Regions from separate parts of the Fictibacillus sp. Mic-4 genome, predicted to be linked through region 1. Evidence: predicted binding sites of a transcription regulator. Region 1 holds the regulator's gene; each other region holds the start of a gene.

Region 1 (4,501 bases):
TTCTTGCACATAATCCCCTTCCCTGGGCTCATCAGGGCTAACACCAAGAGAAAAGCCGCCATTATTCGTACCGCCTGCATACCTGACAAACAACCGGAGCGCTTCCCCTGCATTTAACTCAATTTCTTTATATAGTTTTATAACAGACTCCGTCATCGAAAATGTCATTTCTCTCTCCCCTTTTCAACTTGTTGTATAACAGTATATCTTATTTTTGAAAATTTGCAACAATAAAAAGAGCCTAATTTGCAAAAAATACAAATCAGGCTCTTTTTCCCATAAAAGATTAGCTGATGTTTTTACTGCTTCAAATTCTTTTTGCTTTTCTGGCTTTCTTTTAGCTTCTCTGGGGTAACATCATTGCCCTCTGGATCAACGATTTTTATCGAATGCAACTTGTTTTCAAAAGAACGGCGTACATTCTTTAAATACTCTTCCCGAAGTTGTTTTTGTTCTTTCGCTTCTTCTATTGATAGTCCTTCTCTTTTTGATTTTTTAGAAAGATAATTAATCCGTTCAATCTTCTCAGGTGATAGCATGCAATTAACTCCTTACTCTATTTAAATTACTACTATATTAACGGAAATTAAGGAGAATTTCTAGCCTTAGAATCATTGCTCTCGATATACTCGATATACCGCCGGTGCACGGTCGCTTTTGATGCTTCATATCCCAGGCCTTTTAGTGTTGTCGCAATCTCCTTGAAGGTTAAATTCATTCGGCGCAATCTGATGATCTCATTGATGGGGAGTTCCTTTCGCTCCCTTCCGCCGTTCTGTCTATTTTTTAAATTGAGCTCAGGGTTGTACCCATTTTTAATCGCTTTTTGCATTCCACGCTTGATCTTCAAATTGTGCAACTTCCGTTGATACTCCTCGACCACCCCGACAATCTCAAGAACCATCGATTCCGCCTCTTGCAGCTTATATTCACCGTGAAACGTGAAAATTTTAATGTTATATTTCAGCAATTGATGAAGAAGCGCTATTTTCGCATTCCCTCTTCCAAGCCTCGTGTCATCAATAACGAGCAGTGTATCAAACCGTTTATTTTTCGCCATTTCCATAATGTCGAAAATTCCATCGCGATCAAGGTCGTAACCGCTCGCCTGCTCTTCAATGGTCCGCACAACGTCCATCGAGTATTGATGGGCAACGGCCATCAGCTCTTCTTTTTGCCGCTCTAAAGAGGAATATTGCGACTCTTTTTCCGTACTAACTCTGCAATAAATAACAGCTTTCATAATAGCCACCTAATCTTTTGTTGTTTTCACCGGTATCGTAATTTTCTGTCCTGGAATAATATTCCCGGCATAAATACCGTTTCTCTCCTCCACCCAGTGAATAAACTCCTCATTGGATAAATGATGTTTTGCTTTAAAATTTTCGGCAAGCTTCCACAATGAATCCCCTTTATGGACAGTAACTTGTATGTAATGCTGCCGATCTTCAGCAAGCGAATGGTGGACAAAGGTAAGGAAGAAACCGAATACAAGCGCTACCAATACTATAATATAAGATAATCCTTTACGTTGCATTAATAACCACCCCTAAACCGAATATTTGTTCTTGTTTATATTATAAAAAGAACATCCGTTCTAGTCAACGTTTTTTTTTCGAACTTATGTTTGTGGAAAACGAACGTTCATGTTATACTTTTTGTAAGATGATTCTGTAAAAAGAGGTGGAAAAAAATGAATAAATTAACAAAAAGGCAGCTCGATATACTGGAATTTATTAAGCAAGAAGTTCAAAAAAAGGGATATCCGCCATCCGTTCGTGAAATCGGAGAAGCTGTCGGGCTTGCATCAAGCTCTACAGTTCATGGGCACCTTTCAAGACTCGAGAAAAAAGGGCTCATCCGCAGAGATCCAACGAAGCCGAGAGCGATTGAAATTTTAGGGGAAAATAACAATGATCCAGTTCCAAAATACCGTACGGTCAATATTCCTGTCATCGGTAAAGTTACCGCCGGAACTCCGATTACGGCTGTGGAAAACGTTGAAGAATTTTTTACCTTGCCGGAACATGTTGTCGGAGATAATAATGTATTCATGCTTGTCGTTCAAGGGGATAGCATGATCGAAGCCGGAATCTTCGATAAAGATCTCGTTGTCGTCAAACAACAGCCAACCGCTGAAAATGGGGATATTATCGTTGCGATGACGGAAGACGATGAAGCGACGGTTAAACGCTTTTTCAAAGAAAAAGACCATATCCGCCTGCAACCTGAAAACTCTGCGCTCGCTCCAATTATATTGAAACAATGCACGATTCTCGGCAAAGTTATCGGCGTCTATCGCACCATTCAATAAACAAGCATACATAACAGCAAAAATCCCCGCACTTTTTAATGTGCGGGGTTTTTTTTCAATGTTTAATACATCGATAAATATTGTTCGCGCTCCCAAGGATGGACTTGCGTTCTGAACATATCCCATTCAATTTCTTTTGCTTCAGCAAAGTGGCTCACAGCATGGTCGCTCAATGCTTTGACAAGCACTTCGTTTTTCAACAGGCGGTCAAGCGCTTCTTTTAACGTTGCTGGAAGATCTAAAATTCCTTCTTCTTCACGCTCTTCTTTATCCATCACATAAATATTGCGGTCAACTGGTTTTGGAGCTTTCAACTTGTTTTTAATGCCATCAAGGCCGGCTGCAAGAAGGACAGCCATCGCAAGGTAAGGGTTTGCCGTCGGGTCCGGGCTGCGCACTTCGATACGTGTGCTTAAGCCGCGTGAAGCCGGAATACGGACAAGAGGGCTTCTGTTGCGCATGGACCAGGCGACGTAACACGGAGCTTCATAACCAGGCACTAAACGCTTATACGAGTTTACTGTCGGATTCGTAATTGCCGTGAAATCTTGGGCGTGTTTTAAAACGCCGGCAAGGAATTGCATCGCCGTTTCGCTTAAACCAGTATCTGAAGATGGATCGTAAAATGCATTTTCGCCATTTTTAAATAATGACATGTTGCAGTGCATACCGGAACCATTCACACCGAACAATGGTTTTGCCATGAACGTCGCATGCAATCCGTGTTTGCGAGCAATCGTTTTAACGACAAGCTTAAAGGTTTGAATGTTATCACAAGTCGATACGGCATCTGCATATTTAAAATCAATTTCGTGCTGCCCTGGAGCTACCTCGTGGTGGGAAGCCTCAATTTCAAAGCCCATATCTTCTAATTCAAGAACGATATCACGCCGGCAATTTTCGCCAAGATCTGTTGGGGCAAGGTCGAAATAGCCGCCTTTATCATTTAATTCTAGCGTTGGTTCGCCATGCTCATCATTTTTGAAAAGGAAAAACTCTGGCTCAGGTCCGATATTAAAATCAGTAAATCCAAGCTCTTCCATTTCTTTAAGAACACGTTTTAAAATGCCGCGCGGGTCACCTTCAAAAGGAGTTCCATCCGGGTTGTAAATATCGCAAATAAGGCGCGCCACTTTTCCTTTTTCGGCAGTCCAAGGAAAAACAACCCATGTATCTAAATCCGGATACAAATACATATCGGACTCTTCAATGCGAACGAAACCTTCAATTGAAGACCCATCAAACATCATTTTGTTATCCAATGCTTTTTTCAATTGTCCAATTGGAATTTCAACATTTTTAATAACTCCTAGTAAATCGGTGAATTGCAAACGGATAAAACGAACATGTTCCTCCTCAGCAATTCGCATGATGTCTTCTTTCGTATACTTAGCCAACGTCGTTCTCCTCCTCTAAATGATCAAAAATGAATTAATGAAAAAATCGTGATAACTCCCCTTGAATAAGGGACGTTTTTCCGAAACGGCCCGCATGCATCAACTCACGCTTTAAGCGGCGATGAATCGCCGAATCGGAAACCTCTTTTTTCGCCTGCATCTGGTGCCCTGCTTGTAGGATATTGACCGCCTGTTCGTTTAATTCGAACACTCTCTTAATCCCCGCCAGGTTTACACCCTGTTCTAGCAAAGCTTTAATTTCAAGCAATTTATCAACATCGTTGAAAGAAAATAAGCGGCGATTTCCTTCCGTACGTGCCGGATGGATGAGATCATGTTCTTCATAGTAGCGAATTTGACGTGCTGAAAGCTCTGTCAATTTCATTACAATACTGATTGGAAATAAAGGCATATTTCTTCTTGTATTGTCATTCACGATCAATTCCTCCTTTCAACTTATTTTTATCTTATGTCATAAAAGCTCACATGTCAATTAAATGTTATGTTTTTTAACATGATTTTTTCAAAAAAAAAGAAGACCGGGTCTTCTTTTTAAAAATCAATTAACTTTTTCTCTAATAAATGATCGACAGCCGTTAAAATGCCGATTTTTACATGTTCATAGGTTAAACCGCCCTGGACATATGCTATATACGGCGGCCTGATTGGACCATCCGCGGTAAGCTCAATGCTGGCTCCCTGGATAAACGTCCCCGCTGCCATAATGACATCATCTTCATACCCCGGCATATAACCCGGAGTTGGAATAGCATGACTATTTACCGGGGAA
Region 2 (4,501 bases), on a different contig from region 1:
TGCTTTTAATAAGCCGGCCTTCAGCTTACCCGGGCGCTCTTTTTCCTCAATTCGATAGCCGAAACTATCGATGACGTGATCCAGCTTTTTACTGAATACCCTGTACTCGCTGTCTTCAAAAATGAGGCCCTCCTCTATTTCTACCACTTCAAACGGATATGTGAGGTGTGTCTCGCTCACTTTCAGGCTCGTTTCAACAAACTGCCGTATTCCTTCAGGTCCGTAAATGACGAGCGGGCTGTCTCCGCTCTGAAATGAACGGCTTCCAACCAAGCCGGGCAATCCGAATATATGGTCTCCATGCATATGGGTAATAAAAATTTTTTCTATTTTCCTCGGTCTAATCGATGTATGTAAAATCTGGTGCTGCGTCGCCTCGCCACAGTCAAACAGCCAGACGTTCGCACTCTGTAAAAATGTCAACGCAACGGCCGTTACATTTCGCTGTTTTGAAGGCATTCCAGCTCCAGTTCCTAAAAATTGTATTTCCATTTGTCTCCACCTTAAAGAAGTACTTTTATTCGTTTTTTGGCAAAAAAGTCGTATATACCGATACAAGCTAAAAGCCAGATTCCTCCAACGGCAAATCCCGCCAATATGTCACTTGGATAATGCACTCCTAAATAAATCCTGCTAATGCCGACAAGCAAAATAAATAAAGCAGTAACTATGGCAATCCACCGTTTAACGATCACTCGTTCCTTTATAACCGAAATAATCAAATATGCCGCCATGCCAAAAAAAGCGATCGAAATCATCGCGTGGCCGCTTGGAAAGCTGTACCCTCCCGCCTCAATTAATGGATGAGAAGCAGGCCGCTCGCGGCCGAACCAATCTTTTAACAAATGATTTCCGTATCTGACGCCAATCAACGTGACAGCGAGCATAACCGGTTCCAGCATTCTTCGTAAAAACAGGAGAAAAATGACGGCAAACAGGGCTAAAAATAAATATTCATAGTATTTTGTGGCGATCGTTGTAAGAACAATAAAAAAAGAAGTCACGTTCTTCGTCTCAAAACCGGTAATAAAATGGATAACGGTTCGGTCAAACGATCGCACCAACTGTTTGTTGTATTGGAACGCTAAAAACAGAAACAACAATAAGAAAATAACGATAAGCGCCGATTTAAAATAGCGGGCGAATCGATTCAATTCAAATCACCAACCTATCAATTGCTTTAGGATGATTGTATGAAAAGGTGACGGGCCTTATTCCTTACACTCTTTATTGTTTCCTTTTTGAATCGCTTTATCTCCATACTTTTTTCGGATCGCATCCAATGCTTTCGTTAGATCTTCTCTTCTTTTTTCCTCATGGTAATGGAAAAGATCAAGCTGGATATAAGCCGAGTCTCGTTCCACTAAATCAAGGGCTGTTACGCCGAGCAATCGAATGGGTTCACCGTTCCAATGTTTCTTAAAAAGCTGCCACGCGTTTTCATAGATTTTTTCTTTTTCTTGAATGGGGTTTTCTAGTTTTTTACTGCGAGTGATTGTATGACGATTCGCGTAACGAATGACAATTTGAATGGCAGAAGACACCACCTGTTTTTGCCTTAATCTCCTCTCAACCGACTCCGCCAATCTTGAAAATACAGCGCTTAGCATCGTCTGGCTCACCGTATCTTCTTTTAACGTCGTGGAATGGCCGATCGATTGATAATCATTAGCACTGTCAGGATCCACCTTTCTTTCATCGATCCCGTTCGCTCTCTCCCACATTTTGACACCATTGACGCCAAACCGCTGCTTCATCGCATAAGAATCTTCTTTCGCAAGGTCGCCTATCGTAAAAATGTCGTATTCGTTTAGTTTATGTTCCGTCTTTTTTCCAATCCCATGCATTTCCCCGACTTCTAACGGCCAGAGAATTTTTGGGATATCCCTCTTTCTGAGAATGGTAATGCCCATCGGCTTTTTCATATCGGATGCCATTTTCGCAAGAAACTTATTCGGAGCAACCCCGATGCTTGAAGGAAGGCCAAGTTCATCTTTCAATCGCCTTTGAATATCATAGGCAATGAAAAGCGGATCAGCTTTTACATAGGTTAATTCCATATAGCCTTCGTCGATTGAGACTGGTTCTACGAGATCGGTATATTCTCTCAGCAATTGAAACATTCGTGCAGACATCGCTTTATACTTTTGGAAATCTGGTTTTTTCACAAGCAGATGCCGGCATAATCGTTTCGCTTCCCAGAGCGGCATGGGCGGTTTGATCCCAAACTCGCGCGCTTCATAGCTGCAAGTGACGACAATGCCCCGCCGGTCTTCCACATCACCGGCAATTGCGAGCGGCTTTCCTTGAAGAGACGGATCGAATGCGCATTCAACAGAAGCATAGAAACAATTCATATCTACGTGCAATATGATTCTTCTTTTTTGATTTTGCTCGCCCATCTCTTCACCACCTTTTAGTCTCTGCAATGATTGATAACGCACGCAAACGAACATACATTCTTTTTCATTATTAGAATATCAGCCATCCGTTTAGTAGTCAATTAGTTACTTTTCTACATTCCCAATAAAAAGGGAGCAAGGGCAATAGCCGCCGCTCCCTATTACTAATAAATAAAAAAGGAATGGACAAAATGAACTTTTTCGCATCTCATCCACCCCTATCGGGCCACTAGTTATGTATGTATGCTTCTTATTCCGCTATGTTTTTCGTTGTGCTTTCTATCCACTTTACATATTCCCGGCCGTGAAAATGCTGGTTAATTTCTCTATGCAGCTCAATTAATTCAGCGATGAATTCTTTCTTCGTCTCATCTTCGAGCCATTTTTTGAAAAAACGATAAATTTTCAAATCGAGCTGTTCGGATTCTTTTCGCTTTTTCTTTCCTTCTTCCGTTAACATTACATAAGAAATCCGGCGATCATCGCTTTTTTTCACGACTTGAACGAGCTGTTTATCTTTTAATCGCTTAATAACTTGCATGACAGTGGATACATCCCAGAGACCAATTTTAGCGATTCTTGAAATGGTCACATCTTTCTCGAAAGAAACGATCCATAATATGTGTTGTTCCGCCTGCGTCAGGCCAAGAGCCTTTGCCGCTGTTTGCAATTCTTCTTCTAAAACCTTATACGTTCCCCTCATATAATTCAGCATCATATGCATGTTCGCTAGTTCGTTCATTGACATTCCCCTAACCCTCCTGATTCTCATCTCTCTACTCTTTATCATAATCTTCCAAACAGTTCTATTATAAAAATATTCTATAGACTATGTAAACAATTGTCAAATTCCTAATTAAAAATGGGCCTTCCGTACCAGAAAGGCCCATTTGTATTATTCACCTGCTGTTTCTTGTATGACTGCTACAACCATCTCCGCTGTTTTTACCAATTCCTCGATTGGCATCTTTTCATTTGTCGTATGAATTTCCTCATACCCGACAGCGAGATTGACTGTTGGAATATTAAATCCGGCGATCACATTGGCATCGCTTCCTCCACCACTGTGCAGTAGACGGTGAGGTCTTCCAATTCTTGCAGCCGCTTTTTTCGCAACTTCAACGACATGATCCCCATCGCCAAATTTAAATCCCGGATACATAATTTCGACTTCAACTTCGGCTCTTCCGCCCATTTCTTTCGCTACCGTTTCAAACGCCTCTTTCATTTTTGCAACCTGCGCTTCCATTTTTTCCGGAATAAGCGAGCGGGCTTCGGCGAGAATAAACACATGGTCACATACGATATTTGTTTGTGTTCCGCCTTCAAAACGGCCGATATTTGCCGTCGTTTCTTCATCTATTCGGCCGAGCGGCATTTTAGCAATTGCTTTTGCAGCAAGTGTAATCGCTGAAATGCCTTTTTCAGGTGCGACTCCGGCATGAGCCGTTTTCCCATAAATGTTCACTTTTAATTTTGCCTGAGTTGGAGCAGCGACGATAATATCTCCAACTTTTCCGTCACTGTCAAGGGCAAAACCGTATTTAGCCGTAATTCGCGTCGAATCTAGTACTTTCGCCCCGACTAAACCGGATTCTTCCCCAACCGTAATTATAAATTGAATGTCGCCGTGTTTTATGTTTTGTTCTTTTAATTGTTTTATCGCTTCGAAAATAGCAGCAAGCCCTGCTTTATCATCCGCTCCAAGAATCGTCGTTCCATCTGTCACGATCACTCCATCTTTAATGGATGGCTTTACGCCTTTGCCGGGTACGACCGTGTCCATATGGGAAGTAAAATAAATCGGATCAACCCCTTCTTTATTGCCTTTTAATGTACAAATAAGGTTGCCGGCGCCGTGTTCCGTTTTCGATTCCGCATCATCTTCGTACACTTCGACGCCAAGCTCAGTAAATTTTTGAATCAATACTTTAGAAATTTCCTTTTCATTTCTCGTTTCTGAATCAATTTGAACGAGTTCAAGAAACTCATCCACTAAACGTTTTTCGTTGATCATGCTGCCAGTCCTCCTATTGTTTTAAAGATGGTCAGGCTATTTTACAGCGGAATGTTCCCGTGTTTTTTCCACGGCCTGTCCT
Region 3 (4,501 bases), on a different contig from region 1:
AGAGAAAAAAGGCATCGATGGGTTGATCATTGACGTTCGCGGCAATCCTGGAGGGTACTTGCAGGCCGTCGAAACGATCGTTGACCAAATCATTCCGAATAAAAAGCCATCTTTGCAAATTGAAGACCGCAACGGTAAAAAACAGCGCTATTTCTCTAAATTAAAAGAGAAGAAAAGCTACCCGATTATCGGGCTCATTGATGGCGGCAGTGCTTCCGCTTCAGAAATATTGGCGGGTGCGTTAAAAGAGGCCGGCGGCTATGAACTCGTTGGCGAAAAATCTTTCGGTAAAGGGACAGTGCAAAACGCAACAGATTTTAACGACGGAAGCAACATTAAATTGACGATCGCAAAATGGCTTACGCCGGACGGAAATTGGATTCATAAAAAAGGAATCGAGCCGTCGCAAGAAGTGAAGCAGCCTCCTTATTTTTATAGCAACTTCTTAACGGTCGAAAAACCGCTTGAGTTTGATATGACAGGCGAGCAAATTAAAACCGCCCAAAAAATGCTGCGCGGCCTTGGATTTGAGCCGGGACGCACGGATGGTTATTTTGATGAGAAGACAGAAACCGCTGTAACGGCATTCCAAAAAGCGAATGATTTAAGAGCATCCGGTGTGATTGATAAAAAGACGGCGGAGCGAATCGAGGAAAAAATCATTTCGAAAGTCCGTGATGAAAAAAATGATTTGCAGCTTCAAACCGCCCTCCAGCTAATTACAGATGGCAACTAAGCTAGAAAATAAGCCGAAGCCCCGCTTCGGCTTATTTTTTTATTGTAAGTTGCTTTAGCAACTTCAACTGAAGTTTGATAGAATAGGAGAAAAGAGGCTTGTTAGGGGTGAATTTATGGTTCCATATGCGATTGGATGGCTAAAAGGAGTTGCCGGCCTATTTTTGCATCCCCTTCTTTATGTGTTTATTGGATTGGCTTTTTACATCGGATATAAACGGGTAAAGCGGGAACGGAAAGAATTTAAAGTAAAGGTGCATCCGCTGATCGATAACCTCATTCAATCCGTGCTTCCCGGGCTGTTGGTTGGCATCGTGTTTTCGACAATCGTGCTAGTTGCCGGAATTAGCATACCGATGGGTATGGTCGTGTTAATCGGGATGATGTATATTTTGCTCGGTTTGTCATTGAAAACACGTCTCATGAATCCGGCCTATGCGATCGGGCTATCAGCGCTTGTCGCCAGTTTACTGCCCGCGTTTCATACAGGCTCAAAGGCGATTGATCGCTGGATAATGGAAGTTCAGCATACGCCGATTGAGACACTTGCTTTTCTATTAGCTATGCTGCTTATCCAGGAAGCTATTCTTATTCTTTGGAAAGGGGCAAAGCGGACATCACCGCGCTTGTTCAAAGGAAAAAGAGGGCAGTTTATCGGTGCGCATGAAGCGACCCGTCTATGGCTCGTCCCGCAATTTTTACTCCTGCCTGTAGGTTCGTTCCCGCATGACGGATGGTGGCCGCTATTTAGCATGGACGCAGCGGGGTACACGATCATTCTTATTCCATTTGCGGTCGGATTCAGGCAGCTTGTTACATCTACGATGCCGGCTGAAGCGATTAAAATGACGGGTGAACAAGTATTGGCATTAGGAGTGCTTGTTTCACTTATTACCCTCGGCGGTTTTTATTTCAACCTTCCCATGCTCTCACTCATCGCAGTCATTGGCGGTATGTTATGCCGGGAGTTCATTACAATCGCCGCAAGCAAATACGATAACAAAAGGGCTTCATTTTTTGTGAAAAGAAATGCGGGGCTTCTTGTCTTAGGCGTAGTCCCCGGAGCGCCGGCGGCTTCAATGGGAATTGAGATCGGTGAAGTAATCATGAAGGTGAACGGCATGCCAGTGGCGAATGAAGAGGATTTTTACAAAGCTCTGCAAATTAACGCTGCTTTTTGTAAGTTGGAAGTCCTTGATAAAAACGGGGAAATTCGTTTTGCCCAGCGTTCGCTTTATGAAAATGAACACCACAAGTTAGGGCTTTTGTTTGTCCATGAATTGGAGGATAGGAAAAGCGCTGTTGGCACATAACTCCTTTTGCACGGGGCTGGCCGAAAAGGAGCTGATTCTTATTCAATCGGCTCCTTTTGTTTTTATCATGAACGTATAGTATGGTTAAGAAGTGCATTATCGTATAGGAAATTGAAAGAGAGGCTTCACCATGATTTTTCAAGTCATTTTGGCGGCGCTTTTGCCGATTTTTTTTCAACTGCTTTTCAATCGCATTTTATTTTCAAAGTTTGTGCCGCTCATTATAACCGTATTGATTTTACTTTTTGCGTTTGATGGCATCCATCGCCCGCTCGCCATCCAGATCATCGCCATCGTTTCCACTGGAATCGGTTTTTGGCTCGGGCTTTTTATTTATCGAAAACAGGAGAAAAAGGTGGAGTAAGTAAAGCGTCACTCAAAAAGGGTGGCGCTTTACTTATTCGTTGAATTTCCAACGAATATTTGTTCGTGAAAATTAGGTTTTCTATAGCTGACTGTGATATAATGTCAATAGAATAGAAGAGAACGGAGGGGTTACTCTTGAGTGAAGGTTTTGAACTAGTTTCCGCCTATCAGCCGCAGGGCGATCAGCCTGAAGCAATCCGGCAGCTGGTGAAAGGAATCCAATCAGGAAAACGAAATTTAACGCTTCTTGGAGCGACCGGAACAGGGAAAACATTTACCGTATCGAATGTCATTAAAGAAATAAACAAGCCGACACTTGTCATTGCCCATAATAAAACATTAGCCGGCCAGCTTTACAGTGAATTTAAAGAGTTTTTTCCGAACAATGCAGTAGAATACTTTGTCAGCTACTACGACTATTATCAGCCGGAAGCTTATATCCCGCAATCGGATACGTACATTGAAAAAGATGCGAGCATTAATGATGAGATTGATAAACTGCGGCACTCCGCTACGAGCGCTTTATTCGAACGGAACGATGTCATCATCGTAGCGAGCGTGTCGTGCATTTACGGTCTCGGTTCCCCGGAAGAATATAAAAGCCTTGTCATCTCGCTCAGGACAGGAATGGAAAAGGATCGTGACAAGCTGCTTCGCGAATTGGTCGACGTTCAATACATTCGTAATGACATTAATTTTACGCGGGGAACGTTCCGTGTTCGCGGAGATGTCGTTGAAATTTTCCCGGCCTCCCGAGATGAACATTGTCTTCGTGTCGAGTTTTTCGGAGACGAAATTGATCGGATTACAGAGGTCGATGCCTTGACGGGGGAAATTATCGGTGAACGGACGCATGTTGCGATTTTCCCGGCCTCTCACTTCGTTACGCGGGAAGAAAAGATGAAGATTGCCATTAAGCGGATTGAAGAAGAGCTTGAAGAACGGCTAAAACAATTAAAAGAAGAAGGAAAGCTGCTTGAAGCGCAGCGCCTTGAGCAGCGGACCCGATATGACATTGAAATGATGAGCGAAATGGGCTTTTGTTCAGGGATCGAGAACTATTCTGTCCATTTGACATTGCGCCCGATTGGCTCCACGCCGTATACGTTGTTGGATTATTTTCCCGAGGATTCGTTAATCATTATTGATGAATCGCATGTCACGTTGCCGCAAATTCGCGGGATGTACAACGGCGACCAGGCGCGGAAAAATGTGCTTGTGGAGCATGGGTTCCGTCTTCCGTCAGCAAAGGATAACCGTCCGCTGACGTTCGAAGAGTTCGAAGCGAAAAAGTTCCAGCATATCTATGTATCCGCAACTCCAGGGCCTTACGAATTGGAGCACTCTCCGAAGCCGATCGAGCAAATCATCCGTCCGACAGGCTTGCTTGATCCTGAAGTTGAAGTTCGTCCAATCAAGGGGCAAATTGATGATCTGCTTGGCGAAATTAACGAGCGGACGGCGAAAAATGAACGGGTCCTTGTCACGACATTAACGAAAAAAATGGCCGAGGATTTAACCGACTATTTAGAGGAAATGGGTGTGAAAGTCCGGTATTTGCATTCGGAAATTAAAACATTGGAGCGAATTCAAATTATCCGTGACCTTCGCCTTGGCGTCTTTGATGTTCTTGTCGGGATTAACTTGCTTCGGGAAGGGCTCGATATTCCGGAAGTTTCGCTCGTTGCCATTTTGGACGCCGATAAAGAAGGGTTCCTCCGCTCCGAACGTTCACTTATTCAGACAATTGGCCGGGCGGCGAGAAACGCAAACGGCCATGTGATCATGTATGCTGACAAAATAACGAATTCGATGAAAATCGCCATTGAAGAGACGAGGAGACGTCGCGAAACCCAGATGAAATACAATGAGAAACATAACATTACACCGCAGACGATCAAAAAGGAAGTGCGTGATGTCATCCGCGCGACTTATGCCGCAGAAGGAGCGGAAACGTACAAAACGGATGCTCCAAAGCAAAAAATGAGCAAGAAAGATCGCGAAGCCTTTATTGAACGGCTTGAAAAAGAAATGAAGGACGCAGCAAGAAACTTGCAATTTGAACGTGCGGCCGAGCTTCGTGATAC

What was found. Region 1 encodes LexA, which represses DNA repair genes until DNA is damaged. Its sites were predicted from a motif close to CGAACATATGTTCG; they were not measured.
Region 2: WD019_RS05955 (DNA polymerase IV) is a predicted target of LexA. The motif match lies at 2,450-2,463, and genes of this name have one in related genera.
Region 3: uvrB (excinuclease ABC subunit UvrB) is a predicted target of LexA. The motif match lies at 2,465-2,478, and genes of this name have one in related genera.

The regions. Positions count from the first base shown of each region.
Region 1 covers NZ_JBBHZM010000001.1:416,950-421,450, reverse strand. Annotated here, with positions in the region: gene WD019_RS02140 (HesB/YadR/YfhF family protein) at 1-168, opposite strand, end outside; gene WD019_RS02135 (DUF896 domain-containing protein) at 300-539, opposite strand; gene WD019_RS02130 (YneB family resolvase-like protein) at 587-1,243, opposite strand; gene yneA (cell division suppressor protein YneA) at 1,253-1,537, opposite strand; gene lexA (transcriptional repressor LexA) at 1,694-2,314, shown strand; gene glnA (type I glutamate--ammonia ligase) at 2,377-3,711, opposite strand; gene WD019_RS02110 (MerR family transcriptional regulator) at 3,746-4,147, opposite strand; gene WD019_RS02105 (aminotransferase class I/II-fold pyridoxal phosphate-dependent enzyme) at 4,264-4,501, opposite strand, start outside.
Region 2 covers NZ_JBBHZM010000005.1:57,150-61,650, forward strand. Annotated here, with positions in the region: gene rnz (ribonuclease Z) at 1-492, opposite strand, end outside; gene WD019_RS05950 (phosphatase PAP2 family protein) at 504-1,154, opposite strand; gene WD019_RS05955 (DNA polymerase IV) at 1,212-2,402, opposite strand; gene WD019_RS05960 (MarR family winged helix-turn-helix transcriptional regulator) at 2,653-3,150, opposite strand; gene WD019_RS05965 (tripeptidase T) at 3,298-4,419, opposite strand; gene WD019_RS05970 (acyl-CoA carboxylase subunit beta) at 4,461-4,501, opposite strand, start outside.
Region 3 covers NZ_JBBHZM010000008.1:30,622-35,122, forward strand. Annotated here, with positions in the region: gene WD019_RS07860 (S41 family peptidase) at 1-736, shown strand, start outside; gene WD019_RS07865 (PDZ domain-containing protein) at 852-2,048, shown strand; gene WD019_RS07870 (DUF2198 family protein) at 2,179-2,412, shown strand; gene uvrB (excinuclease ABC subunit UvrB) at 2,550-4,501, shown strand, end outside.